Regions from separate parts of the Granulosicoccus antarcticus IMCC3135 genome, predicted to be linked through region 1. Evidence: riboswitches for the same ligand, from Rfam matches in the RefSeq annotation. Region 1 holds a riboswitch; the other holds the start of a gene.

Region 1 (5,368 bases):
AGCTCTACCGCGATACTCGTTTCCAGAGTTTTTCGCTCTACCTTCGCCGTACGACTAGACACTAAAAAACCTCCAGGAAATGTGCGGGAGCATACACCGTCCAACCACTCCTTGACACCCATAAACGTGCAAGATCCAACCAGCAAGCCCCCACCTCGAGAATTGAAGCAGTTGAGCACAACCAGACACCCATAAAGATTTGAAGTGCCACCGAAGACTTCAAATCACCAAAGCCAGGCTCTTGCAACTTCCCCATGCATCTCATGCTTGCTTGGAATTAGTGTGAAATCATATATTTATCAGAAACTTGAAAGACTACTTCAGTAGAAACCTAATCAGACTGCCGAGTTTGCAACCAGAAAGTCACGGGACCGTCGTTAACGAGGCTGACTTTCATATCTGCGCCGAACGTGCCTTGCCCCACGGGAAGGCTCTCGGTAGAGACCACTGAAACAAGAGCCGAAAACAGCTCACAGGCCTGTGCAGGAGGCGCCGCGGAGGAAAATCCGGGACGGCGACCTTTATGGGTGTCTGCTACCAAGGTGAACTGGGGCACCAAAAGCACGCCTCCACCCGACGCACGCACGTCCAGATTCATCTTCCCCTGCTCGTCGGAGAACAGTCGATAGCTGAGAATTCTCTCTGCCAGCTCCGCGACATTTTTATGGGTGTCTGATTTCTCGATGCCGATAAGCGTCAACATACCGGCACCTATATAGGCGCTGATTTGACCTTCGATAGTCACGGAGGCTTCGGTTACGCGCTGTATCAATGCAATCATAAAAGATCAAATAAAAGCAACATAATGCATATTTTAGTGAAAGTAGGAAAATTCCTACAACAAAATCAGTCATTTCCTACGCAAATACGAGGAATTTCCGATGGCAGTTCATCCTCGATATGCCGATAATATGCCGTGTGGTCAGGGAACTACCACAAACAAGGATGTCACACGGACGATACAAGTAAACAAGGAAGTTCAGCTCATGATGAGCTGCAGTTTTGATGACCACGTCAACCTGAGGGGCCAATGGATGGCTCAGCCCGGCCAACGGATGGCCGGGTTTTTGGTGGTTGAGCATCCTATGCTCCCCCAATGCCCTGTCAGGCGACCCTTCACTCCCAGCCAGACCTACCGCCTAGCATTGCTCCCATGGCAAGTCCTCGAAACGCCAGCCAGCCACCGTATTGCGGTGATGAGCGTCATCCAGCGGCCCTTCAAAGCCTCCTTCAATGACGCTGATATCACTCAGGCCATCACTAGCCAGAGCCTCTGCGGCATCCAGAGAACGGTTGCCGCTCCTGCAAATAAGGAAAACCGGTGAAGAACGGCGCCCTTTTGCAGACACCCGCCCCAATAAGGCTTTTCTGACATTCGCAACGAAGTTGACGTTGACGACCCAGTCAGGTGCATCAATCCACGGAACATTGACCGCGCCCCGCGGATGTCCGATCATCAGAAATTCCATATCCGAGCGAACATCAATCAGAGTCACTCCAGGCTCCGATTGCATGATTGCCCAGGCATCGGTTGGTGAAATGGACTCAATCGCCACAGCGCTGTCGCTCATGCAGTACTCCGTTAAACAATGGATTCACTAGTCGAACCAGATTCTAACGACAAGTCACCCTCATTTGCACCAGCTAAACTATTGCTTCGTCTCACACAGGTTTCTCAGATGTCCGTACTGCTCATCCGCACCTTGAGCCGGGCGCTCAGCTGGCTACCCTTCCATGCCAACCAGTCGCTGGGAGCGACACTTGGCCGCCTTGCCTGGCGACTAAACGGCAAACTGCGAAGAATAACCGAGATAAACATCGACCTGTGCTACTCGCAACTGCCCGAACACGAGCGCCGCGAACTGGTGCGTAACAGCCTGATCGAGACCGGCCGTCAGTTAACTGAAAGCGCTTGGATCTGGCATCGCCCTATCGAACAGAGTGACGAAAAAATCGTCGAAATACGAGGCCAGAACTGGCTGGATGAAGCGCAGCAATCCGGCAAAGGCTGCCTCATGGTGTCCCCACACCTGGGAAATTGGGAACTGTGCTCCTTGCCACTGTCCCGCCAGGAGCCGTTCACCTATTTCTACAGAAAACCCCGTCAAGCAGGTATGGACAAGGTTCTGCTGCGTTGGCGAGCTCACCTGCGAGGCCAACCGGCGACTCTCGATGTCTCAGGCATCAAGCAAGGCCTGAAAATTCTGAAGGCGGGAGGACTGGTAGGAATTCTTCCCGACCAGGAACCAGACCGAAACAACGGACACTTCGCCCCCTTTTTCAACAAGCGAACACTGACCATGACTTTGCTGTCACGGCTAGCCAATCGCAGTGGCGCTGTGGTGCTTTTCTGTGTCGTAGAGAGGTTGCCGCGCGGCAAGGGCTGGATTTTTCACATCATTCCGGCTGACAAGGCTGTCGCCAGCCGTGATATCGATGAAGCCACGATAGCCCTGAACCGGGGCGTCGAACGCTGCATTGAGCTCTGTCCTGCGCAATATCTGTGGAGCTACAAGCGCTTCAATACCCCTGAGGATGGCGCGCGCAGCCCCTATCGCTAAAACAACACACGCAGTCCGCCCTCTTGCAAGCAGATCGAACATGCCGCACACTTGCACCCGCGACAACACTGTCGCCATAACCATGATGACTCAACGGGGTGCCGCAAGGCTGAGAGTCCGGCAGATTAAAGCCGGCACAACCCGCAGAACCTGAACCGGCTAGCACCGGCGTAGGGATTGAGTTGCAGTGCCTTCGTCAGGTCATCATTCACAGATTCAACGATGATTATGACAAGCCTGCTTTCTGCGACTTTTTCCAATCCATTCGCCTTCTCGCGTACCGCGCTCGCATCAATGCTGGCTGCAAGCTGTATCGGCATGATGACTCTGCCAACCAGTGCCACGGCAGCCGAACGCACCTTGACCGTCTACACCTACGAATCCTTCACCTCTGAATGGGGTCCTGGCCCAGCCATCAAAGCAGGATTCGAAGAACAATGCGGTGACTGCTCCATCGATTTTGTGGCGCTGGATAGCTCGGCAGGCATTCTTAATCGAGTGCAACTGGAAGGCGATTCAAGTCGTGCCGATGTCGTTCTCGGCCTGGATACCAACCTGATGGCTATCGCAGAAGACAGCGGGCTACTGGCCGACTCTGAGGTGGACACCAGTTCACTCACATTACCCGTCAAATGGGAGTCCGATATTTTCGTCCCGTTCGACTATGGCTATTTCGCCTTCGTCTACGACACCGAAGCACTGGCAACACCACCTACCAGCTTTGAAGAACTGATCAACGCACCGGATGAGGTCAAGATCATCATTCAGGACCCTCGCACCAGCACACCGGGCCTGGGTCTGCTGATGTGGATGAAATCTGTCTACGGCGACAAGGCTGCTGAAAAATGGCAAGCGCTGCAACCACGCATTCTGACGGTCACCAAAGGCTGGAGTGAGTCCTACTTCTCCCTCTTTCTCAATGGCGAAGCCCCTATGGTGCTCAGCTACAGCACCTCGCCCGGCTATCACATGGAAATAGACAAGACGGAACGCTACCAGGCTGCCTCATTCAGCGACGGCCATTACCTTCAAATAGAAGTCGCCGCCTTGCTCAAACGATCTGAAAACCTTGAGCTGGGTCGTGAATTTCTGAGCTACCTGACCAGTAAAGAGGCACAGACAAGCATTCCGCTGGGCAACGTCATGTACCCGGTAGTTGACCTGGGCGATCAGCTACCTGCCTCTTTTGACAAGCTGATCGAGCCTGTCAAAACTCTGCAATTCTCGCCATTGGAAGTCAAAGACAATCGCAAGCAATGGATCAATGAATGGCTGGAGGCATCCACCGCAGGCTGACCGATGTCTATTCGCTGGCCTTGGTGGTCAAGTGGTGCCATTGCATTACTGCTGATTGCCGGCCTTACGCTGCTGCCCATGGCCGCCATGTTTCTGGAGGCCGGCAGCATTGAATGGCGCAGCATTTTCGCTAATAGCTACCTGCAAAGCGTCGTCCGGTTCAGTGTATCTCAGGCAATCCTGTCGACGCTATTGGCCTTGTTGACGGCAATTCCAGTCGCGTTGGCCTTGTCACACAAACCGGCATTTACAGGCCGCTCTCTGATCATCTCGGTGTTCAGCCTGTCTCTGGTCATACCGACCATCGTAGCGATCTACGGCATTGTTGCGGTATTTGGCCGCAGCGGCTGGTTAAATGAGTTGCTTGCATTTCTCTCAATCCAGCCCGTAGGACTCTACGGCTTGCCTGGCATTCTGATAGCGCATGTATTCTTCAACATGCCGCTGGCTACTCGCATTTTTCTAAACAGCCTGGAGACCATTCCAGAGGATAACTGGCGTTTGTGCAAACAGTTGGGCATGAGCCCCTGGGCCATATTCCGATTTGTTGAATGGGACCGCTTGCGCAATCAACTGCCCGGATTGGCGCTACTGATATTTACTCTGTGCTTCACCAGCTTTGCCATCATCATGACTCTGGGCGGTGGACCTCGCTCAACCACTATCGAAGTCGCCATCTACCAGGCACTGCGTTTCGAATTCGATATTACTCAAGCAGTGGCTCTGGCAAGCATCCAATTGGTAATCTGCCTTGCATTAATGGCGTTGAGTACAGTACTGCGCCACAACAGCAGCATGGACTTTCATGCCTACATACCACTGCGTGAGAAGAAATCCGCGTCACAGGTGTACGCGGTAAAGCAAGGATTGTGGCGAGGCACTGCCTGGAACCTCATCCACTGGGGCGTCATCATCACAGCCAGTTCATTCGTTTTTCTGCCATTACTTGCCCTGACACTGTCTGCGCTCAATGGCAAGACCCTCAGCGTGTTAACCGATGCCTCGACCCTGCAGGCCATGAGCAATACCATTATCGTTTCACTATGCGCTGCCGGGCTTTCTGTGTCCCTTGCCCTGAGCCTGCTGGTCAGTACTCGTCACATGCGTATTCGACTCCATCAGGAGCGGCGTGGCCAGTGGCTGCAACTGACTGGCAACATCATCCTCGTGCTACCACCCCTGGTTCTCGGCACTGGTCTCTTTCTACTACTGCGTCCCTTTGCCGATGTCTTCTCCATCGCCCTGGTGCTTGTGGTCATCATCAACAGCCTGATGGCCTTGCCCTTCGTGCTTCGCATACTCGATGGCCCCATGATGAGCGCAGCCAGCCAGCAGGACAGGCTTCTGCAATCTCTGGGTATACACGGCCTGAATCGCTGGCGTTTCATTGACTGGGTACAACTACGCAAACCACTGGCCTTATCACTGGCACTGGCAACGACACTCTCTGCCGGCGATCTGAGCGCTATCGCCCTGTTCGGATCTGAGCGTGTTCGGACTCTACCTTTGCT
Region 2 (5,368 bases), 2.7 Mb from region 1:
AGAATCAAATATATAGCATTGGCGATAGCATGCCGAACTTGCTGACCACCTTTCAGGCCGCCCATGGCTTGGTCTGCGAGAATGAGAAACAGACGTTTGGCAATTGCGAGGATTACGAGATACGATTTTACTGCCCTTATCAATGATTGCAGCGATGCCGTATATCCGAACCTTGCAGCACTTTGTCAATGGCATAGCCAGATGGGTCAAATCGTGGTGGTAGTACTTGCCTACCATGATTAAATTTTTCAAGAATTCACTACTAAGATTGTTTTCACCTGATAGTGCACTTGTCCAGGCAAATTCAGTTCATCGAAGTCTCATGAGCAACCAGGCCGCTCCAGACCAAGGTGATCACGCAGAGTGCTGCCGTGATAGTCGCTACGAAACAGGCCTCGATGCTGAAGCTCTGGCACCACCTGCTCGATGAAGTCCTCAATGCCGCTGGGTAACGATGGAGGCATCAGATTGAAACCGTCGGCGCCTTCATTGCAAAACCAGTACTCCATCTTGTCGGCAATCTGCTGCGGTGTACCCACCAACGTGCAGTGACCACCGCCTGCAGCCAGGCGTCCCAGTAATTGGCGTAAAGTAGGTTTTTCGGTTTGAATGATGCGTAATATGGTGCTGTAACGCCCTTGTGGGCCACTGAAATTTTCCATGGACGGCAGCGTTGGCACCGGTGCATCCAGCTCCCAATCCGAGCAATCCTGATCAATGAACATGGACAATTGGCGCAACGAGGCCTCTGCGGGCAGCAATTCATCGAGCTCACGCTGTTTGGCTTTGGCGTCCTCCTCCGTCGCAGCCACATAGGTCACCAGACCGGGCATGATCGGCACACTGACGGTGCGACCGGCAGCGCTCACTCGCTGCTTGATATCCCGATAATAATCTTGTGCTGCCGGCAAATCGTAGGCCACGGCGTAAATTGCCTCAGCATACCGGGTCGCCAGCTCCCGGCCCTGCTCTGAGGAGCCGGCCTGAAACAGTACCGGGTGTCCTTGTACCGGACGTGGCACATTCAGTGGACCATCTACCTGGAAGAACTCGCCGTGATGATTGATCGATCGTACCTTGTCCGGGTCTGCATAATGGCCCTGACGATCAAACAACAAAGCATCGTCATCCCAGGAATCCCACAACCCCAGCACGGCCTGCACAAACTCTTCAGCACGCCGATAACGTTCGGCATGATCTGGCATGCTCTCATAACCGTGGTTGCGTGCCTCCACATCAAACATGGAGGTGACTACATTCCAGCCGATACGACCACTGGAGATGTGATCCAGTGATGCCAGTAGACGAGCGGCATGGAATGGTGTGTAAAAGGTACTGGAGACGGTGCTGATAAATCCGATGTGCTGTGTTGCCCGACTCATGGCAGCGATAGCGGTGAGCGGCTCCAGATACCACCAACTGCCATCCGATACATTACCTGCGGCACCGCTGTCGGCGAAGAAGACGGCGTCCAGTTTGCCGCGTTCTGCCAATTGCGCCAGGCGCTCGTAATAGCGAATATCGCCCAATTGTTCCACTGACGACTGTGGATGTCGCCAGGCGGCTCGATGATGCCCGCACCCCATTAAAAACAGGTTCAAGTGCATCATGCGACTATTCACCCCGATGGCCCCCATCAGTTTTTAACCAGGCCGCCGTCAACCACCAGATTTTGTCCGGTCACTGAACGCGCCCAGGTCGAAGCAAAAAACAAAGTGGCATCGGCAAATTCTGCAGGTGTGGTTACCCGCCGCAGAGGCGTGCTGGCGGCAATGAAATCAAACACCTCATCGGGCGTTGCGGCAGAGGCATCGGTGGTACGCAACAGCCCCCCGGATACCATGTTTACCGTGATGTTATCGGGACCCAGATCTTGCGACAGTGTGCGCGTCAGTGACAACAATGCAGCCTTGCCAGCCGTATAATCATGGTACGGCACCACCGGATTCTGGAACAGATTGGTCCCAACATTCACAATACGGCCAAACCCCACCTCACGCATACCCGCCAGTGCAGCCTGAGTCGTGTTCAGCGCCCCTCCAACCACTCCCATGAATTGCTGATTCAGATCGTCCCAGCTCAACTGCTCAACGTTTGGGCGTGCATCACCGTTGAATGAAAATTCCGGCAGAGCATTATTGATCACGGTTGTCACCGGACGTCCGAAGTGCTGACGTGCCTGATCGAACATCGCTTGCACTGCCGCACGGTCAGTCACATCGGCCTGCACTGCCAGTGCGCGCTCTGGCGCTACGTTGACCAGCTTGTTGGCTGCTTCGGCGCTATTAAAATAATTTATGACAACTGTGGCCCCTTCACGCAGAAAAGCACGTACCAGGTGTTCACCCAAGCCACGGGCACCACCGGTAACCAGAACCAGTTGTTGGTCGAGACGGAAAGATTGTTGCATGAAAACCTCAGAAGTGAGGCAAAGGCATGAATGGGCAGACGCGGTTATGGGCCGGCTACTGACATCCCTTCGCCAGTATGAGCTGGATCAGGTTCAACGGGTTTTTTCTCAGCCCTGCAAGCAGGACACCCCGTGTCGAGCCAAGACCATAGCACAACGAATGTCGAAAAATACAAGGCCTGATAACAGCAATTGACAATCACGTTTTTATTTCCTACTCTGTGCTCACTCCTGGGGGTGCCGTAGAAAACGGCTGAGACACCGCACTTTGTGCGGTAACCCTTTGAACCTGATCCGGATAATGCCGGCGAAGGGAAGGAAATGCCTGCTCTACGCTTGGTTTCGTGCCCCTTCCTTTCTCGCTGTCATTCCAGTGACCCGCCATCTTTGGCGATAACGTTAGCGCCGGTGACGGCAAGGAAGACAACGATGTTCAGTATCTATACAGCCCTTGTCTGGCTGATTATATTCGCCGCTCTGTTCGCCATCCCCGGTCTGCTCTACGCTCGTCGCAAAAAAGACAAACTGGACGATTTTCTGGTTGCCCGAAACAGCCAGAGCAGTTCCGCAACCCTGTTGACACTGCTGGCCACCACCATGGGTACCTGGATATTGTTTGGTCCGGCTCAGGCTGCTACCTGGGGCGGTATCGGTGCCATAATCGGCTACGCACTGGGTGCTCTGGCTCCGCGCCTGATCATGATTCCTCTGGGCAGTCGCATCCGGACGCTGATGCCAGAAGGCCACACACTCACCGAGTTTGTTCTGGGCCGCTATGGCCGCGTGATGTACAGCTTTGTGCTCGCCATCATGATTTTCTATCTTTGCATCAGTCTGACTGCAGGTTTGACAGCCATTGCAAAAATGGTCTCCCTGCTCGCACCGGTACCATTATGGCTGACTGCCAGCATCGTCATGGCTGCCACCTTGCTTTACACCCTCTACGGCGGGTTGCGTGTGACCATCTTTACCGACCGTATACAGATGCTGGTTATTTTGCCATTTCTGGCATTGCTGATCGGTTTTGGCTGGCAAGCCGCCGGCGGTCTCGCACCGGCAATCCAGGGCTTGCAGGAAAAAGCGCCGCACCTGCTGAACCCGTTGGATATCAACGGCCTGAAATCCGGGCTGACGTTCTTTATTGCGGTCGTTCTGACCGGGCTCTTCTATCAAGGCACCTGGCAACGTATATTTGCCGCCCGCGATAACAAGGTCATCCGTAATGGCTTTATCCTCAGTGGTCTTTTCAGTTTTCCCATCATTTTCATCATGGGTCTGTTTGGACTGGCATTTGTAGGGCTGGACTTGCCGGGCGACGGCTCCGTAGCCCTCTTCAGCGTACTACTGAGCGATGTACCACTATGGTTTGCCATCGGCTTGCTGCCATTCGGGCTAGCGCTGATCATGAGCAGTGCCGACTCCACCATCAGTGGGCTCACTAGTATCATGGTGGTGGACCTGCACCGCCTGTTGCCGCGACTGAGAAACCATGATCTGTTGTCCTTGTCGCGCTGGCTGATCGTTCTGCTGTCGATCCCAGTGTTGTTTGTCGCCGCCCAGGGTTACAGCGTACTGTACCTGTTTCTGCTGGCAGACCTGTTGTGCTGCGCGGCCGCCTTCCCGGTATTTTTCGGCTTCTACAACGCCCGCTATCAGAGCTACAATGCTGCGATCAGCACCTTCGCAGGTCTGGTGGCCGGACTTGTGGTATTTCCATTACCGGGAGCGCCCATTACGAACCTGCTTGAGTCCTTCCTGCTGGCCTCGCTGGTACCGGTCGCCGTATCGCTTTTACTGCTGCTCCTACCTCAGGGAAAACTCTTTGACTTCTCACTTCTGGCGCAGCAAGTGCGAAAAATTGAGGGTTAGGATACCGGATGTCTGCGCAATACCCCATACAACGCACCTGTTCTCAGATTACAACGTCCATGCCGCCTTGAGACCTTCGAGCACTGCCTCCTCTGCCGTTCGCGCTGCAACACAGTCTCCGATGGCCACCAGCGCGATGTCTGCACTCTCCAGCTCATCCAGAAGCGTGCACTCCGATATTTGCCCCTGGGCAAGCACCAGGGTGTCAACATCATCAATAATGATGGGCTCTTCACTCGATGTGTGTTGCAGATAGACCGTCTGTGAATCGCACCCGAACAGCCGCGCATAGGGAATGATCTCGACCCCCAGCCGGTGCAGTCTTGCCACCGCCATATCACGGACATAACCCGGCAACAATTCGCCTGCATGCAGCCCGTTGACGGCCAGTCGAACGTGCCGCCCGCCTTCTGCCAGCAACTCGGCAATCCCCACACCAACCCAATCACAACGCCAATCGGCGATGACGACCCGTGAGCCCACATTTGCCTGCCCCTGAAGCACTTGCCAGGCATCGACAACCGGCGCATCTTCAGATATTTCTGCGCTCTGTGGCCAACGTGGTTTTGCACCAGTCGCAAGAATCACCACATCAGGACATTCAGCGTCGATCAAGGCTCTGTCTACAGAGGCTCCCCGCACCACAGTGACACCCGCCAATTCCAGTTCGCGTGACAGATTGGTCACGATGCCCCCAAATTCACTACGCCCTGGCAATAGCTGCGCAAGCAGTGCCTGCCCACCCAGCCTGGATGAGGCCTCATATAATGTCACTGCATGACCACGCTGTGCTGCCACGGCTGCCGCCTTCATACCACCGGGTCCGCCACCCACCACCATGACCTTCTTGCGCACACGGGCTGGCAACAAGGTGCCATAGTGACGCTCTCGTCCCGATTCTGGATATTGGATACAGGAGATGGGGTAGCCTTTGTGAAAGTGCCCAATGCAAGCCTGGTTACAGCCGATACAGGCACGAATATCATCCGATCGATCGGTCTGCGCCTTGACAGGCATCTGCGGGTCGCAGATCAATGCTCGTGTCATGCCACACATGTCCGCCTGGCCCGATGCAATTATCGCCTCAGC

The links. A riboswitch is a leader RNA that binds a small molecule or an ion and turns the genes downstream of it on or off. The one in region 1 is predicted to bind thiamine pyrophosphate.
Region 2: it holds a riboswitch for thiamine pyrophosphate, as region 1 does, so the genes downstream of both, IMCC3135_RS09640 (3-oxoacyl-ACP reductase) here and thiB (thiamine ABC transporter substrate binding subunit) in region 1, are expected to answer to the same signal.

What each region holds. Positions count from the first base shown of each region.
Region 1 covers NZ_CP018632.1:7,315,267-7,320,634, forward strand. Annotated here, with positions in the region: gene hisB (imidazoleglycerol-phosphate dehydratase HisB) at 1-62, opposite strand, end outside; gene dtd (D-aminoacyl-tRNA deacylase) at 332-781, opposite strand; gene IMCC3135_RS31765 (rhodanese-like domain-containing protein) at 1,140-1,571, opposite strand; gene IMCC3135_RS31770 (lysophospholipid acyltransferase family protein) at 1,680-2,561, shown strand; TPP riboswitch at 2,646-2,755, shown strand; gene thiB (thiamine ABC transporter substrate binding subunit) at 2,784-3,857, shown strand; gene thiP (thiamine/thiamine pyrophosphate ABC transporter permease) at 3,861-5,368, shown strand, end outside.
Region 2 covers NZ_CP018632.1:2,206,722-2,212,089, reverse strand. Annotated here, with positions in the region: gene IMCC3135_RS09650 (hypothetical protein) at 1-146, shown strand, start outside; gene IMCC3135_RS09645 (LLM class flavin-dependent oxidoreductase) at 321-1,610, opposite strand; gene IMCC3135_RS09640 (3-oxoacyl-ACP reductase) at 1,637-2,410, opposite strand; TPP riboswitch at 2,458-2,553, opposite strand; TPP riboswitch at 2,634-2,743, shown strand; gene IMCC3135_RS09635 (sodium:solute symporter family transporter) at 2,840-4,279, shown strand; gene IMCC3135_RS09630 (oxidoreductase) at 4,328-5,368, opposite strand, start outside.